DNA from 3 places in the Salinispirillum marinum genome. Region 1 is predicted to be linked to each of the others. Evidence: predicted binding sites of a transcription regulator. Region 1 holds the regulator's gene; each other region holds the start of a gene.

What was found. Region 1 encodes sigma-54, which starts transcription at its own class of promoters, with help from an activator protein. Its sites were predicted from a motif close to TGGCACNNNNNTTGCTNT; they were not measured.
Region 2: a site for sigma-54 is predicted at 2,327-2,344, ahead of flgJ (flagellar assembly peptidoglycan hydrolase FlgJ). Genes of this name have one in related genera too.
Region 3: a site for sigma-54 is predicted at 863-880, ahead of ACFOSD_RS01395 (circularly permuted type 2 ATP-grasp protein). Genes of this name have one in related genera too.

The regions. Positions count from the first base shown of each region.
Region 1 covers NZ_JBHSAL010000001.1:42,630-49,772, forward strand. The annotation lists gene lptB (LPS export ABC transporter ATP-binding protein) at 1-186, shown strand, start outside; gene ACFOSD_RS00210 (RNA polymerase factor sigma-54) at 265-1,773, shown strand; gene hpf (ribosome hibernation-promoting factor, HPF/YfiA family) at 1,897-2,202, shown strand; gene ACFOSD_RS00220 (PTS sugar transporter subunit IIA) at 2,209-2,661, shown strand; gene rapZ (RNase adapter RapZ) at 2,680-3,540, shown strand; gene ACFOSD_RS00230 (HPr family phosphocarrier protein) at 3,537-3,806, shown strand; gene yjgA (ribosome biogenesis factor YjgA) at 3,812-4,357, shown strand; gene ACFOSD_RS00240 (sigma-70 family RNA polymerase sigma factor) at 4,451-5,023, shown strand; gene ACFOSD_RS00245 (ChrR family anti-sigma-E factor) at 5,016-5,669, shown strand; gene ACFOSD_RS00250 (GNAT family N-acetyltransferase) at 5,737-6,237, opposite strand; gene ACFOSD_RS00255 (aldose epimerase family protein) at 6,363-7,143, shown strand, end outside.
Region 2 covers NZ_JBHSAL010000002.1:851,978-859,120, forward strand. The annotation lists gene flgK (flagellar hook-associated protein FlgK) at 1-1,262, opposite strand, end outside; gene flgJ (flagellar assembly peptidoglycan hydrolase FlgJ) at 1,259-2,293, opposite strand; gene ACFOSD_RS11125 (flagellar basal body P-ring protein FlgI) at 2,511-3,608, opposite strand; gene ACFOSD_RS11130 (hypothetical protein) at 3,686-4,327, opposite strand; gene flgH (flagellar basal body L-ring protein FlgH) at 4,387-5,079, opposite strand; gene flgG (flagellar basal-body rod protein FlgG) at 5,137-5,922, opposite strand; gene ACFOSD_RS11145 (flagellar basal body rod protein FlgF) at 5,938-6,681, opposite strand; gene ACFOSD_RS11150 (flagellar hook-basal body complex protein) at 6,899-7,143, opposite strand, start outside.
Region 3 covers NZ_JBHSAL010000001.1:262,514-269,656, reverse strand. The annotation lists gene ACFOSD_RS01400 (circularly permuted type 2 ATP-grasp protein) at 1-729, opposite strand, end outside; gene ACFOSD_RS01395 (circularly permuted type 2 ATP-grasp protein) at 983-2,437, shown strand; gene ACFOSD_RS01390 (alpha-E domain-containing protein) at 2,440-3,375, shown strand; gene ACFOSD_RS01385 (DUF411 domain-containing protein) at 3,395-3,943, opposite strand; gene copM (CopM family metallochaperone) at 4,054-4,791, opposite strand; gene ACFOSD_RS01375 (hypothetical protein) at 4,931-5,323, opposite strand; gene ACFOSD_RS01370 (L,D-transpeptidase family protein) at 5,415-7,070, opposite strand.

The DNA of each region.
Region 1 (7,143 bases):
TACCAATTACGCGATAAAGGCATCGGTGTCTTGATCACGGATCACAACGTCAGAGAAACTTTAGACATTTGTGCGCGTGCTTATATCGTCGGAGGTGGTACTATTATTGCAGAGGGCGGCGCAAACGATATACTTGCCAACCAAAAGGTTCGTGAGGTTTACCTCGGCGAACACTTCCGCCTTTAATGTGAAACCCTTTTCCCGGGTTATTTTTAGACAGTTCGCGGCCAACACTGAGCCGCGTCGGGTAGTATCAGGAGCGACATGAAGACCAGTTTGCAGCTAAAAATGGGCCAGCAGTTGACGATGACGCCTCAACTGCAACAAGCCATTCGATTATTGCAACTATCCACTCTGGACTTACAACAAGAGATCCAAGAAGCGCTCGACTCGAACCCACTATTAGAAGTGGCTGACGAACATGAAGCGGATCATGAGCATGCGCCCGCAAACGACGCCAACAGTCAATCCGATGATCAATCGATTACCGTCAGCAGCAACGATAAAGCCGACGACCCGCAAATAGAAGATCTGTGGAACGAACAAATTCCCGATGAACTCTCGGTCGACAGCAATTGGGATGACATCTACCAACACGCCCCCACCAGCGCTTCTATGCCCAGCGGCGATGATGACTACAACTTTGAAAATCAGTCGGTCGCGGATGACAATTTATACGATCATTTGATGTGGCAGTTGAATCTTACCCCGATGAATGAACGGGACCGAATCATTGCGACGGCCATCATCGATTCAGTGGAGCCGAGCGGCCTGTTGTGTTCACCCATTGAAGACATCTTTGAAGGACTTGAAGAAGAGCTTGGTCAAGACGGTGACCCACTGGAAATGGACGAAATGATGGCGGTACTGCATCGGCTACAACAATTTGAGCCGACCGGCGTGTGCGCGCAGAATCTCAGCGAATGCATTTCTATACAGCTGCGCCAACTACCGGCCGACACCCCGCTGCTCAAAGAAGCGATTCGTTTGGTGACGGACTACGCCGACCTGCTGGCGAGTAAAGATTTTCCGCAAATTCTGCGCAAGATGCGAATAAAGGAAGAGCAATTGCGCGACGCCATGGTGTTGATCCAACAAACCAATCCAAGGCCCGGCACCAGCATATCCAACCACGAATCGGAATATGTGATTCCTGACGTCATCGTGCGCAAAGACCTCGAACACAGCCGTTGGCTGGTCGAACTTAACCCGGAAATTGCGCCTCGCTTACGTGTTAACAGCGGTTACGCCTCAATGATCAAGCGCGCCGACAACAGCGCAGACAACAATTACATCAAAGACAACCTGCAAGAAGCCAAATGGTTCATTAAAAGCCTGCAAAGCCGCAATGAAACGTTACTCAAGGTCGCCACGCAAATCGTTGAGCATCAGCGCGGGTTTCTAGAATACGGCGAAGAAGCCATGAAACCGTTGGTTCTCCATGACATCGCCCAAGCCGTTGAAATGCATGAATCAACGATTTCGCGGGTCACCACACAAAAATTCATGCATACCCCACGGGGTATTTTCGAGCTGAAGTACTTCTTTTCCAGCCACGTCAGCACCAACAGCGGTGGCGAGTGTTCCTCTACCGCTATTCGTGCGTTGATTAAAAAGTTGGTCAGTGCGGAAAACACCAAAAAGCCGCTCAGTGACAGTAAAATTGCTACCCTATTAAAAGATCAAGGGATCAATGTAGCGCGCCGGACCATTGCCAAATACCGTGAGGCCATGAACATTCCGCCGTCGAATGAACGCAAGACCCTTGTGTAAATAAAACATTAATCCAGATCAATCACTTGAAACGAAAGTCAGCTACACTTATTACATAGAGACAAAGCGTTTTTTTGGGGTCGTTGTCCTAACGACCTGTCATTCGCGAGAAGGAGTTATCCTATGCAAATAAACATCAGTGGCCATCATGTAGAATTAACCGACCCACTGCGCGAGTACGTCACCACCAAACTGGATCGATTGGAGCGACATTTCGATCAAATCAGCATCGTACAAACCACGCTCAGCATAGAGAAACAACGACAAAAGGCAGAGACCACCCTGCACATCAAAGGGGGTCAACTGTTTGCCGACGCCGAGCACGAAGACATGTATGCAGCGATTGACCTGATGGTCGACAAGCTGGACCGACAACTTCTCAAACACAAGGAAAAGACCGTAGATCGCCTGCACGGGAACGGTCGCTAATTTTTTATGCCAAACCTTAACGACGTCGTTAGTCTGGAGCGCACCCTTTGGGGTGCGCCGAGCCAGAGCAAAAAGAAGACCCTACAACTCATCAGCGATCATGTCGTCACCTTGCAACCGGAATTTGATGCGGATGCCTTGTTTAACAGCCTGATCGAGCGAGAGCGCCTCGGTTCCACCGGGTTTGGTAATGGCGTAGCCATTCCTCACTGTCGGCTGGAAAACTGCGCTGCCCCCTTCGGTTTGCTGGTAAAGCTCGAAGAGCCCATTGAATTTGATGCCCTCGACCAGAAGCCGGTCGACATCGTATTCACCTTGATCGTGCCGCAAGAAGCCCGTACGGAACATCTACAATTGCTGTCTCGCGTTGCTGAACGCTTCAATGATGACGCGCGCTTAAAGGCCATGCGTCAGGCGCCGGATGCTCATGCCTTTTACGCGGCGTTCATCGCCGAATAAGCCTGCGGAAGCATCAACATGGATCTCATCGTTATCAGCGGACGCTCCGGCTCCGGTAAAAGTACCGCACTGAACGTATTGGAAGATGTCGGTTATACCTGCATCGATAACCTGCCGATTACCATGTTGCCGGAATTGGCGAATGAAATGCTGCAAGGGAACATTAACCAAAAAGTGGCCGTCTGCATTGATGCGCGAAACGCCACCAAGGCGTTGCGTCAGTTCCCACAGATCGTTGCGCAATTACCGGACACCATAAACCTAGACATCGTCTATTTAGACGCCGACGAAGTGACCTTACACAAAAGGTTCTCTGAAACCCGACGTAAGCACCCACTCACCGGCGACGACACCTCGTTACAAGAAGCCATCCACGGTGAACGCGCCCTGCTCGACACCATCGTAAACATGGCCCACCTGAACATTGATACGACGGGGCTGTCGATTTACGAGCTACGCGATCAGATAAAAACGCGCGTCGCAGGTACCTCGCGTCAGGAAATGGCGTTGTTGTTTATGTCATTCGGCTTTAAGCATGGCACACCGCACGATGCCGACCTGATTTACGACGTGCGCTGCTTACCCAATCCCTATTGGGACCCGGCACTGCGCAAGTATTCCGGCTTGGACGAGCCGGTTCAGAAATTTTTGCATAAGGAACCGGATGTGAGCGATATGATCGACAGCATCCGCAGCTATCTGGATCGCTGGCTGCCTTGCTATGCCGCCAACAACCGGGCCTACCTGACGATTGCCATTGGCTGCACCGGCGGCCAACACCGCTCGGTCTATGTCGCGCAACAATTGGCCCAAATTTACCGGCCCCGTTACACCTCCGTTCAATTACGCCACAGGGAGTTGAAGTCCACGCTGTCATGATCAGAGAACCCATTACCATCATCAACAAATTGGGTCTGCATGCGCGGGCTTCAGCCAAGTTAAATAAGCTGGCCATGCAGTTTTCCAGCAGTGTCATACTGGAAAAAGACGGCCGCCGTTCGGACGCGCGCAACATCATGTCCATCATGATGTTGGCCGCCAGCAAAGGCACAGAATTGACCCTGGAGGTGTCAGGGGACGACGAGCAAGCCGCATACGATGCCATAAAAGCATTAATCGATAATTATTTTGAAGAAGGTGAATAACCGAGATGGCGCGTAAAAAAAAGATGGTTGTTGAAGACAACGACATCGAAATAGTTTCCAAATCGGAACTCAAACGCGAGATGGAACGTTTGCAAGCGGTGGGTAATCGCCTCCTTGAACTTTCGGCGGAAAAATTGCGCGAGTTTCCGCTTGAAGAATCTCTTTTGCTAGCGTTGCTTGAGTCACAGCGCCTGAAAAGCCATGAAGCCAAACGCCGTCAATTGCAATACATTGGCCGTTTGATGCGAGATGCCGACGTCGAGGCCATCGAAAAAGCACTCGATTTCAATGATCCCAGCAGCGAAGTGCATCTTCAGTTGACCGTCCTATGTGAACGGTGGCGTGCCGAACTCATCGAAGATCCGGATGCCGTAGCCCGCTTTTTTGATGCCTTTCCCCATGCCGACCGTCAACATTTGCGTCAGTTGGTCCGCAATGCTCAGCAAGAAGCAGAACAAACTGCGCATGAGCCCCACACCTCGGCCAGCCAGTTCAAACACCGGCGCAAATTGTTTCAAGTCTTGCGAGAAGAAATTCAACCCACGCTGTGATCCAACGTAAATGTCGGCTCGTAACCCTGTCAAATTCCTAGGATTTGTTTGATCATGCGAGCTAACCCCATGACCTCCATAGGCAAGGCCACTGTGACAACACCAGACGAATGGGCTGATTGCCTGGAACTTATCGCCGGTAATCAAAGCCGAGATGCATTCGCCAAACTCTTTCGCCATTTTGCACCGCAAATTAAAGGTTACGCCCGCTCCTCCGGGCTGACCATGATGGGCGACCAGTTGGCAGATGAACTGGTGCAAGAAACGATGACCAACCTGTGGCGCAAAGCGCATTTGTTTGACCGCGAAAAAGCCTCGGCAACCACCTGGGTCTTTACCATAGCCCGGAACCTGCGAGTTGATTTACTTCGGCGACAAACCAAGCATCAGGGGCATTTAGACTCGGACGATATGTGGAACGAACCGCATACGGAAGGTGATGGCAGTGATTGGGTTGAGCAGTCGACGGTAGAGCGTCATATTCGCATGGGTATTGGCCGACTGCCCATTGAGCAACGCCAGGTCATTGGCAAGGTATTTTTGGAAGACAAATCCCATCAAGAAGCAGCAGACGAGCTTGACTTGCCTTTGGGCACGGTCAAGTCGCGTATCCGACTGGCGCTGAAGAAGTTGCGCGTCGGATTGGAGGTAGAAGGCTATGAGTAAATTTCACCCAGAATTAGACGTGTTGACCGAGTACGTAGCGGGCCAGCTCAATTACCACGAAACCTTGATGGTGGCGGTACATATAAGCTATTGCGAAGCCTGCCGTAAGTCGGCGCGCGAGTTGGAAACCTTGGCCGGTGTGTTGTTGGACGATTTACCGGGCGACCATGTCGATGAGCAATTGCTGGCAAAGACGTTGGCTATGATTGATAACCAGCCAGAGCGTCAGAGTCGCGCTGTTTCAGGCGCCGCCAGTTTCGCCCACCCGGAGGTGCCACCTCCGTTACGCAAGGCGATTCCGAACGGGTTTAATGCCTTGAAATGGAAGAAGTTACTGCCCCATTTGCAAGTGTGTGATCTTGAAGTAAGTCCGGACGGTCCGGCGATCACGCTGCATCGCATTAAGCCAGGCGGCAGAATCCCCAAGCATACGCACCGTGGTACCGAATACACTGTGCTGCTCAAGGGTGGTTTTTCTGATATGTACGGCGACTACAATGCCGGAGATTATTTGTGTCGTGATGCCGCGCACGAACATACGCCTGTCGCTGCTGACAATGAAGAGTGTATTTGCTTAACCGCGGTGGAAGAACCCTTACGGATGACCAGTTGGAAATGGCGCTGGCTCAATCCCTTTCTAAGCTGAAAGACGACTGCATTTCAGCAAATCTAATGGCGTGATCTCAAGCCCTCACTACGAGGGCTTTTTTGTTTTAACGCCCCGTGTTCGCACGACGCATCTTAATGTGCTTAATACCATCCTCATCGTAGGGCTCACCCACCGCGGCGAAGCCCTGCTGTTGATAAAATCCCTGCAAGTGCGCTTGTGCACCTAACTCAATGTCGTGTGAGGGGAACGCTTCCGTCGCATGCTGCACTGCTGCACGCATTAACGTGTGTCCCAAGGCGCTGCCGCGCTGCTCAGGTGCGACGATCACCCGGCCAATCTCCGGGCACCCAAGTTCATTGGGCGGCAGTATACGCGCATAGGCCACCAAACGACCGTCCAAAAACCCTTGTAAGTGCCAGGCGGTGATGTCTTTATCGTCCAATTCCGAATACGGACATTGCTGTTCAACCACAAACACATTCACCCGCAAACGCAACAACTCATAAAGAGCCATCGTGGACAATTGCGCGAAGGTTTCATACTGCCAAACCATACCCTGCCCGGTACTTAGCGGTTCCACTTGGCCATTTAACGCATTGAACATAGATTGCCTCAAGGTATTTGTCGTTCAGGTATCAGCATAGAGAAGCCTTTGCGATCAAGCCACTGTACCGATACACTGCGTGCTAATTTACACGGTCTACTGACCTTTGTTGTTGGAGTATCCGCATGGTCGGCGAACGCCCTTCCGGTTTCAATGGTGTTATCACAGTACCGTTTCCCGGTGCGCCAGAACATTCCCCAGCCCGCTTGTTTGCTTTACGTTTAGGCAGCATTGAGGTGTTGGTAACGAACGAAGGCGCCAGTATATTCCGCATTCTTACGCCCGACGCCCAGGGTGTGGTTGACGACATCGTGTGTTATAGCCCACGACATAACCAATTTGCCGCCAATGCCCCGTATTTAGGTGCTACCGTAGGTCGCTACGCCAATCGCATTTTACACGCCGGCTTTGAACTTAACGGGCAACACATCAACCTCGTGGCCAATGCAACCCCGCATCATCTTCATGGTGGCGAAAGCTGGCACCGCGATTGTTGGACGACCGACATTCCAAACGCTGACAGGTGGCCGGAAATCCGTTTTCACCGTACGTCGCCGGCTGGCGAAGGCGGCTACCCTGGCACCGTACAAGCCACCGTTACCTATCGATTAACGGAACAAGGCGAACTGCACATCGATTATCACGCCACCACCGATGCCCCGACCGTCGTCAATCTGACCAACCACGCCTACTTCAATCTGAACGGTGCTTTTCCACAGGACTTGTCGCACCAATGGTTCATCATTCACGCCCAAGAGCGCACCGCAACGGATGACGAAGGCCTACCGACAGGTGCTTTTGCGCCGGTGGCCGATTCAGTATTCGACCTGTCCAAGCCTACTCGGGTACAGGATTTACTGACACCGATGCACCCAGACTTGGTGGCCACCAACGGCTTTGACCAGA
Region 2 (7,143 bases), on a different contig from region 1:
CGGTCTCCGGCTTGAAAACTGCCGGACACGAGTTTTACCTCGACCCCTTCAAAGCTCAACGTGGCCGGACGCTCACCTGAAATAACGCCGTTACTGACCACTTCACCATCATCCACCCGAATGATTTCATAGTTGGCATCGCGCGGGCCGGTGAAACGCATTTCATAGTCACTGGTGGAAAGCTGGTTGATGTCACGAATATAGACTTCCACTACACGGTCGGTTGGTCGTGCATTGTTAAAGTTGTACTGCACCCGGCCCCGTGCCAATGCTACATCGTTGTAGTCGGTAAACATATCAGAGCCAAAGTTGCCGAACAGGTTGATGCCTACCGCTTGTTGTTCGTTAAACGCCGTGGCCACCCCAATGGCTACCCGCCCTAAATAGTTCAGGGCCTCGTCCAGGTTTTCATTACGGAATTTGAGCACACCACCAATTTGTCCACCGGATACAATGTCTGTTACCACGGTGCGTTCTTTGCGGTTTAGGTAGACCAAGTCAAACCGACTCGGGTCTTTAATACCCGGCTGCACTTCTATGCGGTTGAACTCGTACCCCAACACCAGTGCTTGCCCGGAGCCGATGTAGACATCGTAATTGCCATCGGCTTCCACGACATCCACACCGACCAGCTCGGAGAGCTGTCGCACCAGCTCATCCCGCTTATCCAGTAGCTCATTGGGTGGCGCGCGCCGGGCGTCACCAACCGAGTTGGCGATGTCTTGGTTCAACTGCGCGATGGACTGGGAAATGGTGTTCACTTCACCGGCAAAACTTTGCAGCTGGTTATTGATGGTGGTGTTTTGTTGGTCCATACGCTCATAGACCAAATTAAAACGATCCTGCAACACACTGGCGGAACCCAGAAAGGCTTCCCGTGCGGGTATAAACCCAGGGCTGTCCGATGCCGTTTGCAAGGCTGAAAAGAACTCGGTCAAGACCGGGCCAATGCCGGTCCGTTCATCGCCCAAGAGTTTGTTGATTTGATCAATGTTGTCCCGATACGACTCAAACCCTTTAAATTGCTGCGTATCCGTGCGCAGTTGTTCCGTCGCAAAGCGGTCATAGAGCCGACGAATAGTGGTAATTTCAACCCCGGAACCCACATACCCGACACCCATAAACTGAGAATCAGCCGAATTCACCACCACTTCCTGGCGGCTATAGCCGGGCGTGTTGGCGTTGGAAATGTTATTACCTATAACCTCCAGGTGCTTTTGCGATGCACTCAACCCGGTCAGGGCAGAATTCAGTAAGCTCATGGCTGCTCTCCTAGAACGGCTAAGGTTTGATGAAACAGCGCGTCCATCATCGGACTTTGGGCAATGCGTTGTATTTTCTCGGCATATTGCGGATCAGTCGCATAGCCTGCGGCTTGCAAGGCTTCAACATAGGCAGCACCATCATCGGCGACAGCGAGCGCCTCGGCATAACGCGGGCTACTGCTGAGGAACTGGCGATAATCGGCAAAACTTTGATCCAGACTCTCATAGGCCCGGAAGGCCGCCTGAACGTTGACCGGCCGTCCGGCCAGATACTCCTTGGTGGTTACCGTAGCGCGATCACCAGACCAACGATGATCGGCCTTGATGTTAAATAGATTGTGGCTGCTGTCACCATCGGCCCGACTGATTACGTGACGACCCCAACCGGTTTCCAACGCCGCCTGCGCCACCAAATAACGAGGGTCGGCATTCATTTCTTCCGCCACGGCCGCCGCGTGCGGTATCACCGCTGCCACAAAGTCTTCCGGCGTGTTGAACAGCGCCTGCTTTTGTTCGGCGGTTAAATTCGATTCGGGTGACATTGATGACAGAGATTCCAATAACTCCGTATCACCAGGACTGGTTACCGACGGCAGAGTATTCGCTTCGGGTGCCCGCAAGGTGGCCGGTAAAATTGCCCGTCCATGCCGGTCAAGCGGCAACACATCCGGCGAACCATTGCCGCCTTTTGCTCGTTGAGCTTGGCTGCTCAATTGTTGATAAAGTGCATCGGCCAACCCCATGCCGCCCTGTTGCGACATGTTCAGCGACATCTGTTCATCCAGCATTTGTTCGTAGAACTCGGTTTCGTAGGAGCTCAGGAAACTGTCGGGGTTCAGGGTTTTCGTGGCTTCACGCATGCTTTTCATGATCATCTGCGTGAACATGGACTCAAATTGCTCGGCAACGGCACGCAGCGCGCCTTCTTCGTCACTGCCGGCCTGCCGCTTGATCGACTCAAGTCCTTGCAGGTCGGTGTAGACAAAGGCGTTGCTGGATGCTGTATTACTGAAGCTATTTAAGGCCATACCATTCTCTGTTACAGATTCACTGTAGTTGTATCAGCAAATGGCGTGCCAGAAGGGGATTGTGGGATTGAGTCGTGGGTAAGTTTGTGAAATTCGTATGCCAGTGCATAGTAGGCCAAACTGGCGGAGAGTATATGCCTTAAGGCGCGACTCCCGGCCTGCCCTGGAGCGCCGTAGGCATATACTCTACGGCTGTTTGGCGGATAAAAGAGACGGATTAAATGACAATCAACTCAGCGTTCAACGCACCGGCCTGCTTCATGGCTTCTAGAATTGCCATCAAGTCACTGGGCGACGCACCCACTTCATTTACCGCCGTCACCACGTCTTCCAACGTTGCTGTTGGGCCAAATAGGAACATGCGGTTTTCTTCTTCATCGATAGCGATTTCCGCATCCGGTACTACCACGGTTTCACCCTCGGTAAAGGGTTCAGGCTGCGCTACCTGTAAGGTTTGGTCGATGGTTACCGTCAAATTGCCATGCGTAATGGCCACCGGCGAAATGCGCACATGCTGACCGATCACGATGGTGCCCGTGCGTGAATTCACAATCACTTTCGCCCGGCCTTCACCCTGCTGCACTTCCAAGTTTTCCAGCACTGCCAAAAAAGAAACCCGTTGATTCGAATCACGCGGCGCGGTCACCCGCACGCTACCGGCGTCCATCGCATAAGCGCTGTTGGGGCCCAACAGATCATTAATCGTCTGCGCCATGCGAGTTGCCGTCGTAAAATCCGCACGGTTCAAATTAAACGTAAGGTAATCGCCTTCGTTAAAGCCGCTGGCAACTTCACGCTCAACGATAGCACCACCGGGGATACGCCCCGCGCTCGGTACGTTGACGGTGATGCTGGACCCATCAGCCCCTTCGGCTCCGAAACCACCCACCAACAAATTACCTTGCGCCACGGCATAGGTGTTCCCGTCTGCGCCACGTAACGGGGCCAACAACAAGCTGCCGCCGCGCAGCGAACTGGCATTGCCCAACGAGGATACCGTGACATCAATCGGCTGCCCTGATCGGGCAAAGGCTGGCAAGGTGGCATGAATGGATACTGCGGCCACGTTGCGTAAACGCGGGTCTACGCCTTCCGGAATGGTGATGCCAAATTGCGCCATCATGTTGCTGAAGGTTTGGTTGGTAAAGGGCGCACGATCACCCGTGCCGTCAAGACCCACCACCAAGCCGTAACCCACCAGTTGGTTGTCGCGCACACCCGCGACGGACGCGATGTCTTTGATGCGGTCAGCCACGGCCACGGTAGACAAACAACCCAACACACCCAGCCATAACAATCGATTTAATACACGCATGAGGTTAACCATTTTTTGACACACGAAGATATACCGAAGAAAGAGCAATTTTCATGCCGTAAAACCACCCGAAAATTTCATTCCTCCGGACTGAAGCGACGCCAGAGCAGCATGGCCTCTTCCGCATCCTGCAGGCGGCTGATCGCCTGTCCGCAGAGTGTTCTGGAGTTTCCAGGATCTGGCAGTGCCACCCAACGCAAGCAGTGTTCACCGGCCTGTTCGGCCGCACCCTCCATTGCCGCGTTATCAACAGCAGCACCAAAGCTTTCACGCAGCAATAGCCCTTCATCCAACCAACCTATGACCTGCCCACTGGACTGTTGATTCGCCGTCCCGATCATTTGGTATGTTTGCTGCCAGAGGGGTAGAACAGGCTGTTCTTGATTCAGAAAATTTTCTGTGGCCAGCAGAGCGATGTGCTGTGGTCCACCGAAGCCGAAGGCCTCAAGCAGAACGTATTGACCGTTGTCACTTAATGTCCAGTTCCCCAACCGATAATAGTCCGATACCCAAACCGCGTCGCGCTCGCCACCGGAGTCCACCCACCAAAGCTGGGCGTTCAACGTATTCAATGCACATAACCGTTGGCCAAGACCAATAGCTGCGCATTGCGCCGTGACATCTACGGATCGGGTTGGTTGGGTCGTTTGTGACCAAGCGAATGAGCAGACGAAGCTCAACCACAGCAATAGGGACACCAGTGGGTAAAGAGGACGCATAACCTGTAATCCTAAGATAGGGTGGGCACAACCCTGTACCCACCGGCATTCAATGCCCTTTAGAACGGAAACCAACCGCTGTTCAGCGCGCGGGTCAACCAGCCCTGACGCGTAGAATCTGCCAATTCTCCCGTACCGCTGTAAGCAATGCGCGCATCCGCCAGTTTACTGGACGCCACGGTGTTGTCCAAATTGATGTCCTCCGGCCGAATCATCCCGGTAACCCGCAAATACTCTTCCCCACGCGTCAACGTGATCCATTTTTCGCCCTGCACGCGCAACACGCCGTTGGGATAGACCTCCGCCACCGTGACACTGATCGCGCCTTCTAAGCGGTTGCTCTGGTTGGCTTGCCCACTGCCCGCAAAACTGCGGTCGCCATTCACACTGGCGGACAATGCATTATTCAATACCCGCAACTCGTTGCCACCAATCACCGGGGCGCGCAAATCGGCTTCCGAAGATTTACTCGAATTTGTCTGACTGGATTTTTGCGATACCGTCCGCTCGTCCAGAATAATGGTGATCACATCGCCGACACGGTGGGCATTCTTATCGCCATAAAGCTGAATACCATAGGCCTGCGCGTAAATAGACCCATTGGCCGGTGGCGGTGTCATGCTGGTTTGCACGGGCACGGGCGCCCATGCGGGTTCATCTGGCCGTTCATCCAACTTCAGCTCACCGGTTGAGGTGCAGCCGCTGATCACAGCGGCACCTACCAACAACGTCAGGATTCTTATCGGTTTCATCGTTTCTGCCTCCTCGTCAGGCATCGCGGTAGCGGATTTCGTTACCCGCCGCTACGATTAAAGATTCTGCGTAATAGAGCCCAGCATCTGGTCGGCGGTGGACACTACTTTCGAGTTCATTTCATAGGCGCGCTGGGTGGAAATCATGTCGACCATTTCTTCCACGATCTTCACGTTAGAGGTTTCCAACGCCCCTTGAATGATGGCCCCAAAACCATCAAATGCCGGTACACCTTGTTGTGGCGCACCTGAGGCTGCAGTCTCTAGGAACATGTTGTTGCCGATGGCTTGCAGACCTGCCGGGTTGATGAAGTCCACCACTTCAACCTGACCGATCTCAATCGGCAAGTTGTCACCGGCAAAGACAGCGGTCACGATGCCATCGCTGCCGATGGTGAGCGTTTTGGTTTGCTCTGGCACCACCAAGCCCGGTTCAAGTAAGGCACCGGACGCGGTAACAATTTCACCATCGGCATTGATATGGAAGGTGCCGTCACGGGTGTAACTGGCGTTGCCATCCGGCAACAAAATCTGGAAAAAACCGCGTCCATTGATCGCCAAATCCAGTGGGTTTTCGGTAACTTCCAAATCCCCTTGGCTAAACTCTTTTTGCGTACCCACAATGCGTACACCCGTACCCAACTGCAAACCGGACGGCAGTTGATTGTTCTGGTTTTCCTGCGCACCGGGCTGGCGTTGAATTTGATAGATCAAGTCCTGAAACACCGCGCGGTCTTTTTTGAAACCGGTGGTGCTGACGTTGGCCAAGTTGTTGGAGATGGTTGACAGGTTCATGTCCTGTGCTTCCAACCCCGTTTTACTAACCCACAGTGCCTTCATCATGATGCGGTTCTCCTATCAGCTCATTTGGAGCAGACGTTGTGATGCTTCAGAGGCTTCTTCGGCGCTCTTCATCATCTTAATTTGCATTTCATACTGCCGACTCAACGACAGGATGCTTACCAATTCGGTAACAGCTTTCACGTTAGAGCCTTCCAAATAGCCGGAACGCACCTCCACCAGCGGGTCGGCAGCCAACACCGCATCTCCCTGGTTCGGGCGAAATAAGCCGTCGGTGCCTTTCTCCATGGTTTGCAGATCCGGGTTGACCAGCTTTAAGGCATCCACCTGTAAAAGCTCCTGGGGACCATCACCCGGTGCTCGCACGCTGATGACTCCGTCATTCCCAATGAACAATTGCTGATAGGGTGGAATCACCAAGGGACCGCCCTCACCCATCACCGGCCTGCCGTCACCGTTGAATACTTGCCCGGCGGCATCGACCGTCAGGTCACCCCGGCGGGTATAGGCTTCTTCACCGTTTTCATCCAACACAGCCAAAAACCCTTGCCCGGCAATCGCCACATCGAGATCGCGGCTGGTACTGATCAGTGGGCCTTCATTGAAATCACTGGCCGGACGTTCCGTCATACTGTACGCACGGGATGGGTAATGTTCCCCAAACACTGGCATAGCGCGGGCTTGCTCGAAGTCGGCGCGAAAACCGGTCGTACTGGCGTTGGCCAGGTTGTTGGAGTGCGCTGCCTGCGCCAGCATATTGTGCTTGGCACCGGTCATAGCAATGTATATGGCACGATCCATGGGTTTGACCCCTCATTAAGAACTCATCTATGTCTCTCAATGCGATAACTGTGCCAACTAAAAAGAAAACCGCCACAGGGTGCGGCCCTGGGCGGTTTTAGGGGGATGCCGCTGTTTCTTTGAGGAAAAAACAGCGGCAAAGGCGGCAACAACACATAAAAAAGCGGCAGCGGATAGCCTTATGTGTTGCTGCCCAGCGGAGCGTTATAGCCCATCATTAACGAAGGTTGATGATGGTCTGCGTTACCGCACTGGCGGTTTCAATGGTCTTCGCACTGGCTTGGAAATTCCGTTGTGCGATGATCAAGTGCACCAGTTGTTCCGATAAGTCTACGTTCGAATCTTCCAGGGCGTTCGAGCGAATCGACCCTAGGATACCCGTACCGGCAACCCCGATGGTGGCATCGCCGGAATCGAACGACTCAACCCATTCGGTGAAACCAATCGGATTCAGTCCTTCAG
Region 3 (7,143 bases), 220 kb from region 1:
TGGGGTTAATAAAACGATGTTGGGTTCTTCACGCGGGGTTTGCGCCAGTTCCAGGAGGGTGCGATGTTGAATTTGTAGGAAACCGGCAAGGCGACAGAGCGGAGCCTCGCGATACAGCCGGGGCAGAGCACGGGCAAGAATAATCCGGTTTTCCAGGGCATAGCCGGAGCCGGTGGGCGCTTGCACCAAGTCGGATAGAATGCGCCACGCGCCAGCTGCATCTCGTACCACATCCATGCCATGCAGAATCAGCATTGGCCTTTGTTCCGCGGTCAGTGCATCGCCCACCGCCGAAAAAAGAAAGGACGGATGGCTAAAAACCAATTCGGCGGGCAGGAGGCCCTCTTCGATGACCCGGCGCGGCCCATATAAGTCATCGACCAGCGCTTCCAGCAAGCGGCTGCGTTGCGCCAGACCTTGCTCTAATTCGGCCCACTCTTCGGTGGCGATGATGTAAGGAATAGGGTCTAGAGCCCAAGAACGTATGCGTTGCGGCTCGTCTTTGTGGACATTAAAGGTTGCACCGTTCTCATGCAGCAAGTGCTGTGCTTCGTCCGCTTGCTGGGCCAGACCATCCAAGCCAATGTCCGCAATATCATCCATAACCCAAGACCAACCGCTGCGCAGATGACCATCGGGGCTAAACAATTCGTTGTGGCAGTCGTCCGGCACCTGGTATTCGTGCAAGAGTTGCCGCAGTTCTTCTGACGTGAGGGAACTTTTAGGCATCTTATTAGACGTTCCTGCGTTAAGATCAAGGTGAGATTGTCCACAATCGACAGCATGGGTGACAAGCGAAAACGTGGTTATGTTCTTGCGTTTTGCAGCAAGCCTTGTGCCACCGAAGGTGTTGATGCTTAGATGGTACAGCTATTGCTACGGTATGGCTAAATAAAGACGAAAGAAAGCCAGCGTGCCGCATCACCTGCTAGAGTATCGACAAGGCAGGCGGTAATAAGAGAGAACCATGGAGTGCTGAAGAATGAGTGAACTGAATTGGAAAGCATACGCGACCAACGGCTTTTATGATGAATTGATGCGCGCCCCCGGCGTTCCGCATGCTGCCGCTGATACGTTGTGCCGTTACTTGTCCGGATTAACCACCGAAGACTTAAACGAGCTGAAACGGGCTGCGGATGTTGCCATTCAAGTCATGGGTATAACTTTTACCGTTTATTCCGAACACGCCACCATTGAGCGAACTTGGCCGTTTGATATAGTCCCCCGGATCATCGAAAAACAAGAATGGTTGCGCACCGAAAAGGGGCTAAAGCAGCGCGTGCATGCCCTAAATTTGTTCATCGATGATTTGTATCATGACCAGCGCATCATTAAAGAGGGTGTGTTCCCGGCTGAAGTGCTGGCGCAATCGGTGAACTTTCGTCCGCAATGTGTCGGTATCAGTCCGCCGCACCGAACCTGGGCGCACATTTGTGGTTCTGACCTAGTACGTGACAAAGACGGCACGCTCTATGTACTGGAAGATAACTTGCGGGTTCCTTCCGGGGTGTCTTACATGTTGGAAAACCGCAACGTCACCAAGCGTATTCTGCCGGAGATGTTTGCGACTGGGCGTATTGAGCCGGTGGATGACTACTGTGCACACCTCTATGACATGTTGGTGTCGATGTCGCCGCGACCGGGGGATGACCCAGAAATTGTTGTTTTGACCCCTGGTATCTTTAACTCGGCGTATTTTGAACACTCTTATCTGGCTCAGCAAATGGGGGTGGCTCTGGTCGAAGGGTCGGATCTGGTGGTGCAGGAAGACGACTGTGTGTACATGCGTACGGTCGATGGTTTGCAGCGTGTGGATGTGATTTATCGTCGGGTTGATGATTTGTTCCTCGACCCTGAAGCCTTTAACCCGGAATCTCAGTTAGGCGCCGCGGGACTCATGCGGGCATGGCGTAACGGTAACGTTGCCTTAGTGAATGCACCGGGAGCGGGTGTCGCCGACGACAAGGTGGTTTACGCCTTCGTGCCGGAAATCATCAAATACTATTTGGGTGAAGAGGCCCTGTTGCCCAATGTGCCCAGTTATCTGTGCATGCGAGAAAAAGACCGTAATTATGTGCTGACGAATTTAGACAAGCTGGTGGTGAAACCTGCTAACGAGTCCGGTGGTTACGGCATGTTGATCGGTCCCTATGCTACCGCGGAAGAACGTGCGGATTTTGCCGAGCGCATTAAGCGTGATCCCCGCAATTACATGGCCCAGCCAACGTTGGCCTTGTCGACCGCACCGACGTTGTTTGATGGGGTCATGGAGCCTCGACATGTCGATTTACGGCCTTTTATTTTGTCGGGACCGCAAGCCTATGTCACAACGGGCGGCTTAACCCGCGTGGCACTCACCAAGGGTTCATTGGTGGTCAACTCCTCACAAGGTGGTGGCAGTAAAGATACGTGGATTGTTGATGGACGAGGGCTGTAATTATGTTGTCGAGAGTCGCAGAAAACCTCTATTGGCTGGCCCGCTATTTAGAGCGCGCTGAAGATACTGCCCGTTTGATCAGCGTTAATGGTCATCTGTTGTTGGACTTTCCCAGTGCCGAAAAAGTGGATTGGGATTCCTTGGTGGTGATTCTGGAAGGTGAAGACGCCTTTGCCGAGCGCTACAAAAAAAGCACCGAACAAAACGTGTTGAGCTTTTTATGTGGAGACCTGACTTTTCCGAGTTCGATTTTGTCATCGTTGGCGTATGCGCGGGAAAATTTGCGCACTACGCGGGATATTATGCCCCGTGAAATCTGGGAAGAAGTGAACCAGCTTTATTTGAGCACGCGTGATCGAGTGGAAAAAGGCATAACGCCGCGCAATCGTGATGCGTTCTTGCAGCGCGTTATTCGCAGCATTCAGGCCGTGATTGGATTAATTGAGGGCACGTTGAGCAATACGCGGGTAAAAACCTTTTTGTCTTTAGGGCGGCAACTGGAACGTGCCGACATGACGACCCGAATCATTGATGCGCGTTCCGCGAACCTGTTACCGAAAACCCCAGAAGAACTGACGCCCTTTGAAAACCTGCAATGGATGAGTGTGTTGAAGTCACTCACGGGTTATCAGATGTATCGCCAACATGTGCGCTTGCGCGTCAAGGGCCCGGATGTATTGCGGTTCCTTTTACAGGATACGCAATTTCCTCGGGCCGTTGCGTGCAGTTTGGGCGCGCTATCCGATGCCTTGCAGCCCTTAGCACGCAGTGAAACGGTGGAACATGAACTGGCCGACATGCGGGATGCCCTCATCACTGCACGCGTGTACCAACTGGCCCATGAACCACAGGACCTGCATGCCTTTGTTGATAACATGCAGATCGGATTTAACCGGGTTCATGTCGCAATTGCCGACACCTATTTTCAGCAGCGTTGAGCCGCGTAGGTAGGCGAAGTTAAAAACGATATTCGCCTACCACAGCCGTATTGCCTTCTACGGTAAAGGCCACCGCGTCGAAATCCTGATATCGACCCATTTCCATGCCGGGTGAACCCAGCGGCATGCCCGGTACTGAGATGCCAACGGTGTTCTCACCGAAGGGCATTGGGTTGGTCAGTAACTTCTCAATGGCCGTCACGGGTACATGCCCTTCAACAACCAAGCCGTCGATCAGGGCCGTGTGGCAAGATCGCATACTGTGCGGTATGCCGTGCGCATCTTTGACTTCGTTCAAGGCATCGGTATGTGTGACGGTGACCTCGTAACCATGCGCTACCAAGTGTTCAGCCCAACTGCCACAGCAACCACAGTTGGGGTCGCTGAACATAGTGACCTGACGGGCAGGAAGTTGCTCTGACAGGGCGTTAATGCTCATTTCTTTGGTGGTGTCGGCCCCGATAGAGCGTTGTGCCGGGTAAAATAAAACGCTCGCCCCAGCGAGAACAACGACGGCAGCGGCAGAGCCGATGAGGCTCTGTTTGTTAACGTATTTAGATAGCATCATTTCGGTTTACCTCCGATCGAGACGTTGCCAGTCAGCAAATATAATAGGCCCGAGTTAACCATGGTCAATGTGCTCGCTCAGGCCCAGACTGGATTAAAGAATTAATTCATTTATCGTGCAAGCCAGGTACGCATGAACTGTATTTCGCGTTCTTGTTCCCGAATAATGGTCTCGGCCAGAGTGCGCAGCGCACGGTCATCACTGTAGCGCAACAGTATATTAGCCATCTCAATGGCCGCTTCGTGATGAGGGATCATACCCACGACAAAGTCGCGGTTCACATCACCGCTCGGCGTGATGGCCATTTCGCGCATCATTCGGTCATTGGCCTGTTCGTAGCCAGCGCGAATATCGGCAGCTTGCTCGCCGATTCGGGGTTCACCATAGGCCGTAAGCCAAGCTTCCATGTCGGCAATCTCTGCCCGCTGGGCAACAATAATCTCCTCTGCCAAGGCCAGTAATTCTGTGTCCGTACCTTGCTTGAGAAGCGTTTGCGCCATATCGATGGCACCTTGGTGGTGCGGAATCATGCCTCGAACAAAATCGTAATCGACATCCCCCGTCATGACCATATTGTGCATGTCTTGCATCATGCGTTGATTGTCTTGTGCGAAGGCATGTGTGTCATGATCTTGAGTCATGCCGTGCATTGCGGTCATGGAATGATGGCTCTGCATCCTGTCGTGATTCATCATGTCGTGCTGTCCGTGCCCCTGCATCGTCGTCGAGTGACCCGACGCACCCATTGCATGATCATTGTGGTTTGGCTGGGCACAGCCGGTGAAAACCATGGCCGACAGTGTAAGTGCGGCGCCAAGGGTTCGTTTCTTTGTCAACGTGATATTCATGATCCTAATCCTGTTCGGTGCGCCGTTGCAATAAAACACCATTCGATAGTGGATGAACTGCAACAGCATAAGATGTTGATGTCGTGCATAGCACTCAAAGCGATGCAATTTCATCGTCTGTGAACGCTTTGGATGATCTTTAGAACAGGTTTCGGGGTGGTGGTACGGCGGGCTCCGCGAGCCTCAAGGGAACGCCTGCGGTTATGCTAAGCGCGGTTGTTGTGGTGCGCACGTCAGGCGCAATGTTTGTCTTGGGTATAAGGGATGCCTGCACGCAGAGTTCAGCACAAGGGCTATCATGGTGTGTGTGTTCTGTTAACGGGGTAATGGCGGGATGATGTGCTGCTTTATGCTGGTGAAGCACCGAAGCGGAGGCGTCAGTATTGGGAGATGCGGGATGATGGATGCCGGCCAGATATTGGCTGGCCATCATGCTGGTATGAGCGGCACCTTGCACCGGACCAACGACGGCAATGACCAACACGAGCAGGGTTGATACAAAGCGCTTTAATCGACGATTGTTATGGTGCATGTTAACAGCTCAAGTACAAACGGCTAGAGCGCAACAATAAACCCTCCTCCTAATGGAAGGTCAAGGTCATTTTTGTCAAGATCTCGTCGAGTCACAGGTTGCCCATGGCTTCCCGCATTAAGACATCGCGATCATAAACATCGTCACGGAAGGTAGGCATGCCGGTGGCATCGGGCGCTACGGTGAAATAAACCAAGTAAATAGGTACCGAAACATCCAAGCCAATGACCGAGGTGTCTTCGGTATTTCGTGCATTGGCGAGATGACGCTGATTTCGCCCAGTACCGACCAGTAAGTCTGCCAGTAAATCGGGGTCTTCAATGCGCACACAACCGGCACTGTAAGCCCGTTCGCGCAGGGCGAAATGACGTTGTTCTGGCGTATCGTGCAAATAGATGGCATTACGATTGGGGAACATGAACTTATATTGCCCCATGGCGTTGCCCTCATCTGGCTGTTGCTCAAACCGGTAGCGCATGGTGGTGTGGTCAAGGTTGCGCCAATCGACGGATGAAGGGTCTACTTCTAACGCACCCGAGTGCCAACCGTTATAGACCCGATAGTTGTTGCGACGTAAGTAACTGGGGTCCATTTGGACAATAGGAAGGATCATTTCCACCGCTAAACGGTGCGGTACGCGCCATGTCGGATTAACTTCGAAATAGGTCATGTTGCCGCGAAATACCGGCGTTTTTCGGTCCGGCTGACCAATCACGGCCCGCATGCTGGTGTGTTGGCCGTCGAGGAATATATGCACTTGATAATCGGCTAGATCGACCCAGATACGATCATTTTCCAGTGTGGAAGGTAACCAGCGCCAGCGCTCCAAGTTGTAACGAATCTGTTCGGCGCGCTCCCACGCCGGTACGTTCATGGCGGCCAAGGTCTGGCTGCCGGTGCGCCCATCGGGCACAAGTTGATGCCGACGCTGAAAGTTCATGACGGCTTGTTCAACTTCTTCATCGTACACATCATTCTCGGCACGACGCGCTGCTGGACGTAAGTCACCCAATTGAATCAAGCGGGCACGCAATAATGCCACGCGTGGGCTGCGCTCACCCCGCAGTAACAGGTTGCCGCGCGGCACAACGATTTCATCTTCCCGTTTGGCGAGGTCCCGATAATATACATACCAGCGCTGCAGGATTTGATAGTCCGCATGATTCGGGGCCAAGTTGGGCAACTCGGCAACCATGGCGGCGGCATCGGGCAGCTCGAGTAAGTTTTGCCAAGCATCGCTGGGGGCGTCCAACTGCCAGTTCGGGTCAATGGTGCGCGGATCAAAGCGCCCGATATTGAGGTCACGGGCGTAACTTTGCAGGGCGGTGGTGGCCAGCACATCCAGCTCGGCCAGTTGTTGCAGTGTCGGGCTGTCAATTTGCACGTAGTCCCGCAAGGCCGGTAAATGATAGTGCAGTGGGTTCAGGCCCTGCATATCCGCGGCGGCTAACTGACGAATTAATTCTAGCAAAGCGGGGTTGATCTGCTGTTCCTGCAGCCACAAAGGTTGAAATTCCCGGCGCTGATAAAAGCTCAAAACCTTTTCGTTCGGAAGAATTTGCCCTGCAACGGGCGCAAAGGCCACCAGCATGAGGTTCAGTTGTTCCTGCACCGTACTTTCCATCTGCGCTCGGGTTGGCGCAATGGTCGCACGTTCGGGTTCTGTTGAAGGCGTTGGACCTGAAGAACATCCGATCAACAATACAGCGCTCGCCAAGACAACAAGAGAAGACTTCAAGACGACCATGGGTGTCCTTAACCAAGATTCATAGACAGTAATGCGGGTAAAGATAGCCTGTAAAGCGCCCTACGTCAGTACG